3 regions of the Polycladomyces subterraneus genome follow, and region 2 is predicted to be linked to each of the others. Evidence: riboswitches for the same ligand, from Rfam matches in the RefSeq annotation. Region 2 holds a riboswitch; each other region holds the start of a gene.
The links. Region 2 has a riboswitch for cyclic di-AMP ahead of sleB (spore cortex-lytic enzyme). Riboswitches for the same ligand answer to the same signal wherever they lie in the genome.
Positions count from the first base shown of each region.

Region 1: another riboswitch for cyclic di-AMP. It lies ahead of ectA (diaminobutyrate acetyltransferase); the one in region 2 lies ahead of sleB (spore cortex-lytic enzyme).
Region 3: another riboswitch for cyclic di-AMP. It lies ahead of NWF35_RS12850 (APC family permease); the one in region 2 lies ahead of sleB (spore cortex-lytic enzyme).

Region 1 covers NZ_JANRHH010000037.1:56,348-60,835, forward strand. Annotated here, with positions in the region: gene thpD (ectoine hydroxylase) at 1-28, opposite strand, end outside; partial or broken gene NWF35_RS10355 (ectoine synthase) at 112-498, opposite strand; gene ectB (diaminobutyrate--2-oxoglutarate transaminase) at 517-1,770, opposite strand; gene ectA (diaminobutyrate acetyltransferase) at 1,815-2,333, opposite strand; cyclic di-AMP (ydaO/yuaA leader) riboswitch at 2,772-2,921, opposite strand; gene ehuA (ectoine/hydroxyectoine ABC transporter ATP-binding protein EhuA) at 3,104-3,943, opposite strand; gene ehuD (ectoine/hydroxyectoine ABC transporter permease subunit EhuD) at 3,959-4,488, opposite strand, start outside.
Region 2 covers NZ_JANRHH010000031.1:75,919-80,406, reverse strand. Annotated here, with positions in the region: gene NWF35_RS07430 (alpha/beta-type small acid-soluble spore protein) at 1-249, opposite strand, end outside; gene NWF35_RS07425 (FMN-dependent NADH-azoreductase) at 391-1,026, opposite strand; gene sleB (spore cortex-lytic enzyme) at 1,232-1,960, opposite strand; cyclic di-AMP (ydaO/yuaA leader) riboswitch at 1,962-2,111, opposite strand; gene NWF35_RS07415 (superoxide dismutase) at 2,244-2,861, opposite strand; gene NWF35_RS07410 (HAD family hydrolase) at 3,312-4,451, opposite strand.
Region 3 covers NZ_JANRHH010000047.1:17,967-22,454, reverse strand. Annotated here, with positions in the region: gene NWF35_RS12865 (RNA polymerase sigma factor) at 1-449, opposite strand, end outside; gene NWF35_RS12860 (ComEC/Rec2 family competence protein) at 793-1,731, opposite strand; gene NWF35_RS12855 (hypothetical protein) at 1,777-2,076, opposite strand; cyclic di-AMP (ydaO/yuaA leader) riboswitch at 2,246-2,379, shown strand; gene NWF35_RS12850 (APC family permease) at 2,477-4,303, shown strand; gene NWF35_RS12845 (hypothetical protein) at 4,351-4,488, opposite strand, start outside.

The sequences.
Region 1 (4,488 bases), on a different contig from region 2:
CTATCACCCTATCCTGTATGTTGCTCATTTTCCCAACTCCCCCCGAACAGTTGGTTGTTCTACCTTTTGTGTCCTTTCGCCGGGGTACGGTTTTTGTGAATTCTCCTGTGACTCCTCGTCGATGATTGGATAAACCCCTTCTTCATCATGCACCTCTCGCCCAGTCAACGGCGGATTAAATACACAAACCATCCGCATATTGGACTTTGCCCGCAAGTAGTGCTTTTCATGGCCGTCTAGCGCATACAAAGTTCCTGGCTGAATCGGATAAACGGTGCCATCTTTCACAACCTCAATTTCCCCTTCACCCTCGATACAGTACACCGCTTCCACATGATTCTTATACCAAATGGTGGTTTCTGTTCCCGCCTTAATAATCGTATCGTTCAGCGAAAAGCCCATCCCGTCCTTCTTCAAAAGCAAACGGCGGCTGTTCCACGTCTCAGTATCCACATCATCTTTCGTTCCGATGATGTCATTCAAATGTTTGACGATCATAGTTACATGTCTCCTTTTTCACATCATCTTTTTACACCACTTCAAGCTTTCTTCCAGAATGGTCAGTCCCTTTTCAAGCCCCTTTTCATCAATTGTCAAAGGAGGCATGATTTTTACGACTTCACTGTTGGGACCGGAAGTTTCCATAATCAATCCCCGTTCAAACGCGGCCGCACATATTTTTTCAGCCAACCCGTCAACTCCGATTTCAATTCCCTGGAGAAGCCCTCTTCCTCGCACTTCACATTCCATCTCGGGATAGTGTTGTGCAAGCATTTCCAGAAAGAGTTTGACTTTCTCTCCCTTTTCCAGGATTTCTTGGCTGAACTGGTCGTCTTCCCAGTAACTGAGTGCTTCGGTTGCAGCGACAAAACCTAAGTTATGGCCGCGAAAAGTGCCGTTATGTTCTCCCGGATCCCATAAATCATACTCAGGTTTGATCAAGGTCAAGGCCAACGGGATGCCATATCCTCCAATTGATTTGGACAGACACACAATGTCAGGATAGATGCCGGCCGGTTCAAAGCTAAAAAATGGACCCGTTCGCCCACATCCTACCTGTACATCATCGACAATCAACAGGATGTTCCATCGTCGGCACAGTTCTTCAATTTTCCGGAGCCAGTCAAAACTGGCCACATTGATTCCGCCTTCTCCCTGAACGGTCTCAAGGATAATGGCTGCAGGGAGAGAAATGCCGCTGCCATTATCTTCGAGAAAACGCTCAATATAACTGACCGTGTCTGCCTCACTGCCAAAATAGCTGTCAAACGGCATGGCGATCGAATTCGTTAAGGGAATACCAGCGCCTTTTCGCTTCGATTCGTTCCCGGTAATCGAAAGGGAACCGATTGTCATGCCGTGAAACGCGTTGGTGAAACTCATGATCGTATCCCGACCGGTTACTTTACGAGCTATTTTCAGCGCACTTTCCACCGAATTGGTGCCTGTCGGGCCTGGGAACATCACTTTATAATGAAGCTTTCGCGGCTTTAAAATGACGTCATGAAATCGTTTCAGCAGTCTCTCTTTTGCTTCTGTCGCCATATCAAGGCTGTGTGTAATGCCATCATCCATCAAATAGTCGATCAGCTTGGCCTTGATTCGTTGATTATTGTGGCCGTAATTTAACGCCCCAGCACCGGCAAAAAAGTCGATATATTCCCGTCCGTCCCGATCCCACAGCTGATAACCACTCGCTTTTGTAAACACAGTTGGAAAACTCCGACAGTAGCTGCGAACCTCCGATTCCAAAGCTTCAAAAACCTTCAACGGTGAACGCAATTCGTCCGCAACTTTCACCAAATCACTCCTGGTTAAGTTTGATAATGAAACGGTCCGATCCGGAATGTCATTTCCGATTCATGAGTTCCCCCTGGGAACAGATGGGCAGGAAAACACTCCGAAACTTCACAGTCAGTTGAAAAATCCCGTGCGAATCCCCGGAATAAAGCTTGGGATGAAAGATTCGACGGAGAGACGGTCGCTTCAAGGTAACAGACATTCTTGCAAGCTTCCCGACGGATCAATGCTTTTAGGAGTGCCTTTCCCAACCCATTGCCCCGTTGAGACTCGGCCACCGCCACCTGCCACACAAAGAGGGTTTGCTGGTCTGCCGGTGGTCGAAAAGCGGACACGTAACCGACGATTTGTCCGTCCTGTTCGGCCACCACACAAGTATCCGAAAAGAACTTGCACAGCATCAGATAACTGTAAGGGGAATTGACATCCAACACTCCGGTATCCCTAACCAGGCGCCAAATACTGGTTCCATCCGCTACCTGCGGTTGGCGAAGCACCACTTTGTTCATCAACCCGGTTTCCAGATTGATCACCTCCTCCCCAGTAACGACGGCTCGACGCTATGCCAATATCCTCACGTATAACGCGTCATCGCCGGTTGAAAAAGAAAAATACCGGTGCAAACTTTCTCCCAGGAACCAAATTCCAAGGAAAAAGTCTGTACCGGTCCGTCTTTTGTACGCGGTCAGGTTAAGACTCAGATCCGCCTTCTCTGCATCGGAAAAATCAGTCCGGTGCAAAATCGGCAAATTCCTTGGATTACCCCTGCTTTAGGGCGTGTCTGGTAAATCCGTGAGGGATCAAATCCTTTCCTAGGTGAGCGAAGACCCGGAAAAGTGCAGGAATGAAATCGCGAGCAATGTCTTAAAGCGAAGCGTTCATTGCCCGGGACCTGCGCTCGGGTCGGAGCGGCCATGACCTGTCCTTGAGGGCGCAGGTGGAGCGAACCAGGAAAGCAATGGGACAGCATTTACCAGACACGCTCTAGCCAACGAGGCTGGCTGGCGGGTAGGATGGCAGAGAAGCGCTTCACGTCCCTTCCGGTGTAAATCCGGAATTCACCCCAATCACTTGGTTCCCCCGTTTCCATCGAAACGACATGAGGTAGGTCTTCAATTGTCAAAAATCATTTCGCTATAATCAATTATTAATAATTTTTATACTTATTTATATTACCATATTTACCATAATTACTCACCTTCGATAAATTCCGTTGATCACTCCGGATACTCTTTCTCCTATGTTCAGATCGGATTAATTGTTCGATGCTCCCTTTCACGCTTCGTTCCACTGCTATTCATCTCTAATTGGACATCAATCCTATCGTTTGCTGATCAAAACTACCCAAAAACTTACTTAAGCGTGGACTTTTCGGATGACTATTACCAAAAATCTTTTCAGGAGGTCCTTCTTCCATAATTCGTCCTTCATCAAAGAAAACAACCCGATTCGCCACTTCCCGAGCAAAACCCATTTCATGCGTAATTAACAACATCGCCATCTTCCCTTCAGCAGCAATCTCCTTGATCACTCCGAGGACCTCGCCAACAAGCTCAGGGTCCAACGCTGACGTCACCTCGTCAAACAACATGATCTTCGGTTGCATGACCAACGCACGGGCAATCGCCACCCGCTGCTGCTGACCGCCGGATAATTGTGATGGATAAGCGTCCATCTTATCCAGTAACCCTACTTTATCCAGCATTGTTTTGGCCCGCTCTATCGCTTCTTCCTTAGATAATCCCAATACCTTGATCGGAGCCTCCGTTACATTTCGCAAAATGTTCATGTGCGGGAACAGATTAAACTGCTGAAACACCATTCCGATTTTGCCGCGCACTTTATGCAGATGCTTTTCATCGGCCGGAACAAGCTTTCCGCCCTTTTTTTTATGCCAAAGCAACTCACCGTCAACCTCAATCGTGCCCGACGTCGGCCTTTCCAACGTCATCAAAACACGGGCAAACGTAGTCTTGCCGGACCCGCTCGGCCCAATGACTGCTACTCTTTCTGCCGGTGCCAAATCGAAATCGATTTCGTGTAGTACTTGAGTCTCGCCATAGAACTTACTGACCTTGCGGTAACGAACAATTGGTTCCGTTTGAACCGTACTCACTTTCATGCTATCGGATTTCATACGCATAACCTCAATTCCCCTTCAGTTTATAAATCCTTTTTGATTGAGTTTGAGCCATGCTTCCAAGCGGCGTACCAGGAGTGAGGAAAGGTAACTCAATATGAGGAAAAATACCCCGACGAGTGTAATGGGTTCCAAATAGCGGAATGAATTTGAGCCAATTATCTGCGCTTGGCCCAGTAACTCGATCAGCGTGATTGCTGATAAAAGTGGCGTTTCTTTAAACATCACGATCAGATAGTTTCCCAATACGGGAACAATCGGCCGGATGGCCTGCGGGAGAATAATCCGCATCCACATTTGCGCTTTTGAAAAGTTGAGAGCGATAGCAGCTTCCCATTGCCCGCGCGGCACCGCGTCAATACCTGCCCGGTATACCTCCGATAGGTAGGTGCTATAGTGAATACCCAATCCCAGCACGCCAGCCGTGAATGGAGACAACATCAACCCAAAATGAGGTGCCACATAAAAAATGAAGAACAACTGAACTAATGGCGGTGTACTGCGCACAAATTCGACAAAACCACCGGTCACCCATGACAAAAGCTTTA
Region 2 (4,488 bases):
CAGTTTGACCATTTCCCGTACCATGTGGCCACCGATGGTGCCGCCGATTTTTCCGGCATCGGACGTTTTCAAATCTCCGTTGTCACCGGGTTTAAGGGGTACGCCGACTTGCTTGGCCACTTCCATTTTGACCTGGTCGGGCGACAGCGGTCCTACACCCAATTCTTTGCTCATCACTTGGGCTTTCAAGCGCGCCAGGGCCGGCCGCGACTCGGGCACCAACAATCGCCTGCGCCGTTTTCGAGCCATGTTTCCACCCCCTGCGAATAGTTTCCCATCAAGAGAAACAAATGATGTGGTGGACAATAAAAGGAAAAAACCGCCCATTTGGGCGGTCGTCCATGATGAGGGTTGAGAGGGGGATTGGGCATTTTTTCTGTTCCATTGTACTTAGATGCATTTGGCCAAATCGCGTGCTTGTTGGATGGCTTTTTGCTTGATTTCTTCGGCTTTGTCCGGGAATTGCGCCATACCTTCGGCAATGACAGATTCCACGGATTCCACACCCAGGAATGACAACACGGCACGGATATAACGGTCGCCGAACTCAAAGTCCTTGGTCGGGCCTTCGGAGTAGATGCCGCCACGCGCTTGGATGTGGACAGCTTTTTTCCCTTTCAGCAGACCGACTGCACCGTTTTCGGTGTATTTGAACGTTTTGCCCGCGATACAGATGGAGTCAATATACGCCTTCATCCGCGGAGGAATACTGAAGTTCCACATCGGGGTGACGATGATGTATTTGTCCGCTGCTGCAAATTGATCGACGATCTCATTGATCCGTCCCACTTTTTTCTTCTCCTCTGCGGACAATTCCTCAAACGAGGTCCCCTGCTGCAATTTGCCCCAACCGCTGAACACATCTTCGTCCAAGAAGGGAATGTCCAATTTGTACACATCCAACTCGACGATTTGATCTTCGGGATTGGCCTCCCGGTAGGCATTCAAAAATGCCCGTCCCACCTGCAAGCTGAACGACTGGTCTTCCGGTTTGGGATTGGCAGTGATGTACAATACGGTCGCCATGTGAGCTTCCTTCCTTTCGTTTGTGGAATGGATGAGAGAGTGATGACGGATTTAAACTAACTTTAGTTACGTTGATATTATGCATTTATATACTTACTTTTGTCAAGCTAAAAATGAATAAACAATCTCCCCTCAAAAGATTTCCATACACTCCGGTTTTTACTCATGAAAAAAACCCGTCCCCAAGGGAACGGGCTTTTCCTCGTCACTTCGTGAAGATGTGGTTTCCGATTTTGGTCACCTGCGGGCGAGACCAGATCCATCCGGAAGTTGCGGTGTCCGGGTTGAAGTAGTACAACGAACCATGTGTAGGGTCCCAACCCCGGATCGCATCCATCGTAGCGCGATAGGCCGTACTATTGGGGTTCATCCAGAACTGCCCGTCCTGTACCGCCGTAAACGCACCATCTTGGAAAATCACACCGCGTACTGTTTTCGGAAACTCCGGTGAATCAATCCGGTTCAAAATCACAGCGGCTACAGCTACTTGCCCTTTGTAGGGTTCGCCTCGCGCTTCACTGTATACGGCTCGTGCAATCAACGCAATGTCTTGTTTTGAAAATCGGGAATTTACAGAATGCCAAGGCTGCCTGTGGACTTTTTTGGATACCGTCTGTTTGGATACGGTATGCCGCTTCAACGATCCCCACGTTTGGGGACCGGTAATACCATCGATCCGCAATTTATGATGAATTTGATACTGGATAACCGCTTTTTCCGTCTTCAAACCATATATACCGTCCAGCTTGCCACGGTACAGCCCCAGCTGTAGCAAGCGATATTGCAAATCCCAGACATCTCCGTTATTACTGCCGTATTGTATCATCGTCGGTGCAGCCGCTTCCGCCTTTCCGTTTCCAAACGGAACCGCTGCAACGATCACCGCAACTACTGCACCCGTGAGCACCCAAGCCCACTTTTTCCAAATAGACATGTGATTCCTCCTTTCAAGCCTCCGAGGTTAGCTGACGGGTTCGGGCAAGGAGTTGATCCCGGCCACCAAAATGGTGACTTCACCCCAACATTGATTGCATCCCCCGTACCCCGCGCCGAACACCGACGCGAAGATTCGGCTGTTCAATGTACGTTGACCATTATAAGTTGGATATGGAAACCTTTCAAGAGAAAATGATTAGAATGTAAGGTATGTATTTCCTTGGAAATCACACAACAAAAAAGCGCGGCGGAAGATTCCACCGCGCTTTTGTCGATCTTTCTTATCCGCGCGCCGCTTGGTACCGTTTGGCGACTTCGTCCCAATTGACCACGTTCCAGAACGCTTTGATGTATTCCGGACGCTTGTTTTGGTATTTGAGATAGTAGGCGTGCTCCCACACGTCCAAGCCCAAAATCGGCGTGTCGCCTTCCATCAGCGGGCTGTCTTGGTTCGGCGTGCTCGTCACGGCCAAAGAACCGTCTTTTTTCACGACCAGCCAAGCCCAACCGCTACCAAAACGGGTGGTTGCCGCTTTGGTGAATTCTTCTTTGAACCGGTCGAAGCTGCCGAAGGCTTGGTTGATCGCGTTAGCCAGCTCTCCGCTCGGTTCGCCGCCACCGTTCGGGCTCATGATTTGCCAGAACAGGCTGTGGTTCGCATGACCGCCACCGTTGTTGCGCACGGCCGTACGAATGCTTTCCGGTACTTGATCAATGTTGCGCAGAAGGTCTTCGATGGATTTTTCCGCCAAGGCGGTGTGACCTTCCAACGCCGCATTCAAGTTGTTCACATACGTGGCGTGATGCCGGCCATGGTGAATTTCCATCGTTTGCGCATCGATGTGCGGCTCCAAAGCGTCATAGGCATAAGGCAATGCAGGCAGTTCGTGCTTGGCCATGATTCACCCTCCAATATGTAGGATTTGGTCCTTTTTCATCTTCGAAAAAGGACGGGCACTTACATCCTTCCCGATTCTATTATGCAAAAAACGTGGAATTATAGTCAACTTAAATGTATGAAAAGTGGGCTTTCGTTAAGAATCCCGCCATGTGTTGATCAGGTCCACAGGTTCCGATTTTTGATCGTGATGGTGCGCATCATCTTCCCGGCTCGCTCCACTTGCTCCCTGCAGGGAAGCAAACAAGGCCGCTTCGGATCGGATACGCAGGACGCGGAGAAGGTGCTTCGCTCAAAAGAAAATTGACCGCCGATAGCGTCCTGCGTTTTTTACGGTTCTTCTTCGGCCGGTCTTGGCCAGTCGCTCACCTGGGTAACATTCCTGCCTGACTAGGGTGACCGGACAGGCACAGGGCCACTTTGTCAGCAGTCCCAGTGGACAAACACCGGTTTACCGTCCGGTTCCGCTGATAACGCGAGACAATTCTGTCACATCGCGTACAATATAATCGGCGCCCAACTCCTCAAACTTGGCCCGCGCGGCCTCTCCGGTCAATCCCGTCAACGTGGCTGCAAACTTGCAACCCATTTTTCGGGCCGCCAACAAATCGGCAACCGAATCCCCCACGATCAGCACTTCTTCGCCTTTGGGCAACGGCAAATCGACGGTGAGCACTTCCGCATCCGCTTTGCTCCGACCGAAATATCCTTTTAAATATGTGTACGGTTGCGGTTTGCCGAGCGGGGCATGTTCCGGATGCGCCCGTTCAGCCTGAATCACATCATCTGCGGTGACGATCCGTTCCAGATCAAACGCATCATACAATCCAAGGGCGGTAAGCGGCACTTCCGTCTCGATCAGCGGACGGCCGGTTCCCAATCCCAACACGATGCCCTCTGCTCGTAACCCGTCCAGCACATGTCGAATCTCCTGGGGATCGGCCAGTGGAATCTCCTGATGCAAAAATCCAGTTTTGCCCGGTGTGACTGGTGCTTTGCCTTCCACCTGCCGGTATCGGTCGTCACCCAGATACCATTCCTGAAACACATGACGCCCCAACTCCCACAACGCGCTTTTGGGCGAGAACACCTCGGTTTCCACACCCAACCACGCTTTCGCCAACGTATTGAAATACGCGATCAATTCCTGTTTGGTGGCGTTCGACTCGGCCAATGCCGGGATGAACGCGCCAAACTGTGGCTCAAACATGATGCCCGCTTCACGCAACCGTCCGCCCAACTGACGCAACACATCGGCTGTGACGGGGCCGTTCATCGCTTCCGCCACCCACTCCGGCCGCTCGGCTTGAATTTGTTTCAACAAGCGGAGCCACTGCAGGGAAAACGTCATCTGAACCATATCCCAGTTGGAGTTGATCCCCCGCGTTTTGATCCAATCCAACACCCTGTCGCTGTCAAACACCAGTTGGCGCAAGTGACGGATTTTTTCCTCGGAAGGTTGAGTGTTAAACACATCTCCCCGCAATCCCAAATAACGGGGATTGTACAACAGCTCCCACACAGAAAGTGCGGAAGCGTCAAAGCATCGGTCTTCGCTTAAAAACACCCCATCCACGTCAAACAAGATCATCCGATACAACAACTCTTCCTCCTCTTTTTCACCTACT
Region 3 (4,488 bases), on a different contig from region 2:
AAATCCATCGTTTCTGCTATTTCCTGGTAACTGTAGTCGTGTACATAGCGCAACACGACAGCCGTTCGTTGTTGATCAGGCAATTGCGAAATGGCCATTTTCAGATCCGAATGAAAATGGGATTGGTGCACTGCCTGTTCCGCCTCGGTATCCACCGGTTGCATCTCTTCCGGCATCGGTACCACTTTCGATTTGCGGCGAAACTGATCGATACAAATGTTGGTCACAATGCGTTGCGCCCAAGTTTCAAAGCGGGATTGCCCCTGAAAAGTGGAAATCCGATGATAGATCTTCAGCAGTGCTTCTTGGGTCGCGTCCAGCGCATCCTGCTCATTTCCCAGGAGATAATAGGCCGTGCGGTAGACAGGTGTCTCGATTTCCCGCAGCAGCCGGATCATGGTCTCGCGATCGCCGGCTTGCGCCCGTTTGACCCATTCCGCTTCGACCACATCTATCCCTCCTAATTTACCAGACGGTCCTGGGGTATCAAAGGTTGCTATTTTCTTGGAATCCGGACTGCGGTACGCTCTCCCGGGAGCAAATTCATTCCCCATTGTACCATAGACGGACAAGCCGGTCCGATCCGAGAAGAACACTCACAGGAAGAAGATCGCTTTTTTAGGGCTTGCCTGGTGAATACTGTCCAAGTCAATCCTGCGCTTCCCGAGTCTTCGCTAAGACATGGCTTGGTCAATCACTCGCATAGGAAAACATTTCTCCCTTACGGAATAACCAGACACGCCCCAGAACAATGACACGACTGTTTGCAACGGCCAACCATCCGATGTGATGTCATCTAGCCACCGACAATGTTGTCTCCGCCGTCCAACCGGCCGGACGAATCCGGATGGTCACCGCCCCGTCACGGTCTGTCCGCCACACGTGAATCCGATGGCTTTGCAAGCGGCGAATCACTTCCGGAGCCGGATGGCCGAACCGGTTGTGCCGGCCGACCGAGATCACGGCAAAACCGGGCCGGACGTGCGCAAGCCATGATTCACCTGTCGATGTACGACTTCCGTGATGGGCCACTTTCAGCACATCTACCGGTGGAAAGCGCCACTTTCCCACTATGTCCGCTTCCGCTTCCTGCTCGATGTCCCCCGTCATCAGCAATCGAAAGTGTTGGATCTGCAGCAAAAAAACAATGGAATCACTGTTGGTCCGCCCGTCGGTCGAGAGATGAGCCGGATCGGGATGGAGAAACTGCCATGTAACCCCCGGTTCCAGAGTCCATGCCGTTCCGGGGGAAGGTGCGGTGATGCGGGCACCGTGTTCGATCAAAGTGCGCATCAATTTCCGTTCCGTCGCTGTACGGGGTGGGTGGGGATTACGCAGGACGAGGCGAACGGGGAATTGTTCCACCACTTTCTGCAATCCTCCGATGTGGTCCGTATCCCCGTGCGTCATGATGAGGTAGTCAATATGCCGGATGCCGCGATAACGCAGATACGGAACCAACGTTTTCTCTCCCACGTCGTAGGGATGTTGCCGCCGTTGCCATGACTTTTGCGGAAAAGACACCATCCCGCCGCCGTCCACTACGATGACCTGTCCTCGCGGTGTCTCGATGACGGCGCAGTCCCCCTGCCCTACGTCGAGAAAGATAATGCGCGCCTCAGTCTCCCCGTGAAAAGGATGATAAGAGTAGCAGATCAGACCCGTAAGCAACACCGCCGAACACCAGCGATGCCGATGGGGATGAAGCGCATTGCCCGTCCATGCGTACAATGCGTATACACATGCCGCCGCGTATGCCGTACACCATATCCATGACTATTCCGGCACCGCTTTTCTCTCTCCCAGCACCAATCCGCGAATCAGACCGGAGATCTCTGCCGGATACATTTGTGTCAGGATTTCAGCCCCGCTACGCCGAATCCGGTCTGACCATGCGAATACATGCCATGGGGGCGGTGGTTTCGCCGACACCTCGCGAAGCCCGTCCGCTGTCGCGATCCAATGCACGAATTGACGGCGATAAAACGATCGCGCATCAAAACCGCCAGGATTTTCGCCGGGTCCGGGCGAGACAACCGTACACCCTTCACCGTCAGCAGCGTCCCACTCGTCCAAGCGCGAACCATCTGCAACTCTGTCGGCGATTGCAATCGCAGACGAACCCTCCTGATTCGACAAAAACGGTTGCCTATTGGTTAAGGACCGGTTAAAAATTCTTGATTGACAGGTTCCGGTAAACGGATTAGAATGCTAAACATGACAAAACCTAATACCCGACAGTTTCACACTCCGAGCGCTGAATCCGTAAAGGAACGGGGGAACCAATTTTTGGGGTGAATCCGGTGCCATCACCGGTAGGGTCACTCTCACGGACCCGAATCCGTCAGCTAACCTCGTAAGCGTGCTGAGAGGGAAGTGTGCTTCTTCACATGACCAAAAGTCATTGAAGCGGGCACTTCAATGACTTTTTTGCGTTTCCAACAAAAACGGAATCCATCTGGGGAAGGTGAATGTAATGTTGACCTCGCTGAAGCGTTGGATCATCGGGCGCCCGCTTCGCACTGAGCAACTGCAGGAGGAAAAACTGCCGGTTTGGAAAGCGCTCCCTATCTTATCATCGGACGCGCTGTCGTCGGTCGCTTACGGCACGGAGCAGATCCTAAGAGTACTCGTACTCGCTCCGATCAGCGTGCTGGCGCTTTGGTATTCGTTGCCCATATCCGGCGCGATTATCGGATTGTTGACACTGCTCATCCTTTCCTACCGGCAAATCATCTACGAATACCCCGGAGGGGGCGGTGCATACATCGTTTCGACGGACAACCTGGGTTGGTTTGCCGGGTTGATCGCCGGTGCATCGCTGTTGATCGACTATACACTGACAGTGGCAGTCAGTGTTTCGGCCGGGACAGACGCGATCACTTCAGCGTTTCCGGCTTTACACAGGCATGGGACGATGATTTCAGTTTTCTTCGTCCTGCTCCTCATGCTCCTCAACTTGCGAGGGATACGTGAATCCGGCACGATTTTCTCATTCCCCACCTATCTGTTCATCTTCGGCATGCTTGGTTTGGTGATCGTGGGGTTGGGTAATGTAGCGATCCATGGTATTCCCGCTAACGTCCCGCCGGTGACGCACACCTTTCCTGCCGGTCTCAGTTGGTTCCTGTTGTTGCATGCGTTTTCGTCCGGATGCTCCGCATTGACCGGGGTGGAAGCCATCTCCAATGCCACTCCCACCTTCCGAAAACCGGAGACGAAGAATGCGGCACGCACGCTGGCGCTTCTGGGCTTATTGCTGGCCGTGCTGTTCGGTGGTTCCAGCTTGCTGGCATATTTGTACCACATCACGCCCAAAACGACGGAGACGGTGCTTTCCCAGATCGCCGAAGAGACGTTCGGTAGAACGCTACCATATTACTACATCCAGGGGACAACCGCGCTGATCCTGATCCTGGCAGCCAACACCAGTTTTTCGGGTTTTCCGCTGTTGGCCTCCATCATGGCCAAGGACAAATTTATGCCGCGGATGTTTGCTTCCCGCGGAGACCGGCTTAATTTCTCCAACGGCATCATCGTGTTGGCTCTGGCCGCGATCGCTTTGATCGTGGCGTTTAAGGGAGATGTGGAGCGATTAATCCCCTTGTATGCGATCGGTGTCTTTCTGTCGTTCACCTTGGCACAGACCGGAATGGTGGTACGCAGGTTGAAGCAGCGCAACCCGGGCTGGATGCGCAAATTGACGATCAACGCCGCGGGTGCGGTCGTCTCGTTCATCGTCCTGCTGATCTTCACTGTCACCAAATTTACCGAAGGCGCTTGGATCGTAGTATTGGTGATTCCGCTGTTCATCTTCGCCTTTTACCACATTCGGAAACACTATGAGGCTGTCGCTGAAGAGCTGCGCATTGACATTACTGCTGACAAACCGGAAAAGAAAGATCACGTGATCATCATTCCTGTCGGGGGCATCAGCCGCGTCGTTCGCAACACGATCGCCTACGCCAAGACAATCGGAGACGACGTGGTGGCCATTCACGTGGCCTTCACCGAAGAGGATGCGGAGAAATTTGAGAAAAAGTGGGAGCAGTGGGATCCCGGTGTCCGACTCGTTGTCACCCGCTCCCGCTACCGGAGCGTCAACGGTCCCGTGTTGCGGTTCATCGACCTGGTTCAGGAACGAGCTGGGGACAACATGATTACCGTTCTGATCCCCGAATTCATCCCGCGCAGATGGTGGCATCGCTTTTTGCACAACCAATCCGCGCTATGGCTCCGTTTCCTGCTGTTGTTGAGAAAAGACGTGGTCGTCTCCACGGTACCGTTTCATTTACGCAAATAAATCCGTCAAAAAAAAGCCCGATCTGCGCCGAATGGCAGGTCGGGCTTTCATTCGTTCACATCACTTTCGCGCGCCCATACCAGATTAACTACACCCGCCCAGTGGGATTCCACCTTTTCCACCACCAGATCAGATGAACAGATGAGGTTCATCATTTCCCGGTTCTGATGACATCCCACCAAGCG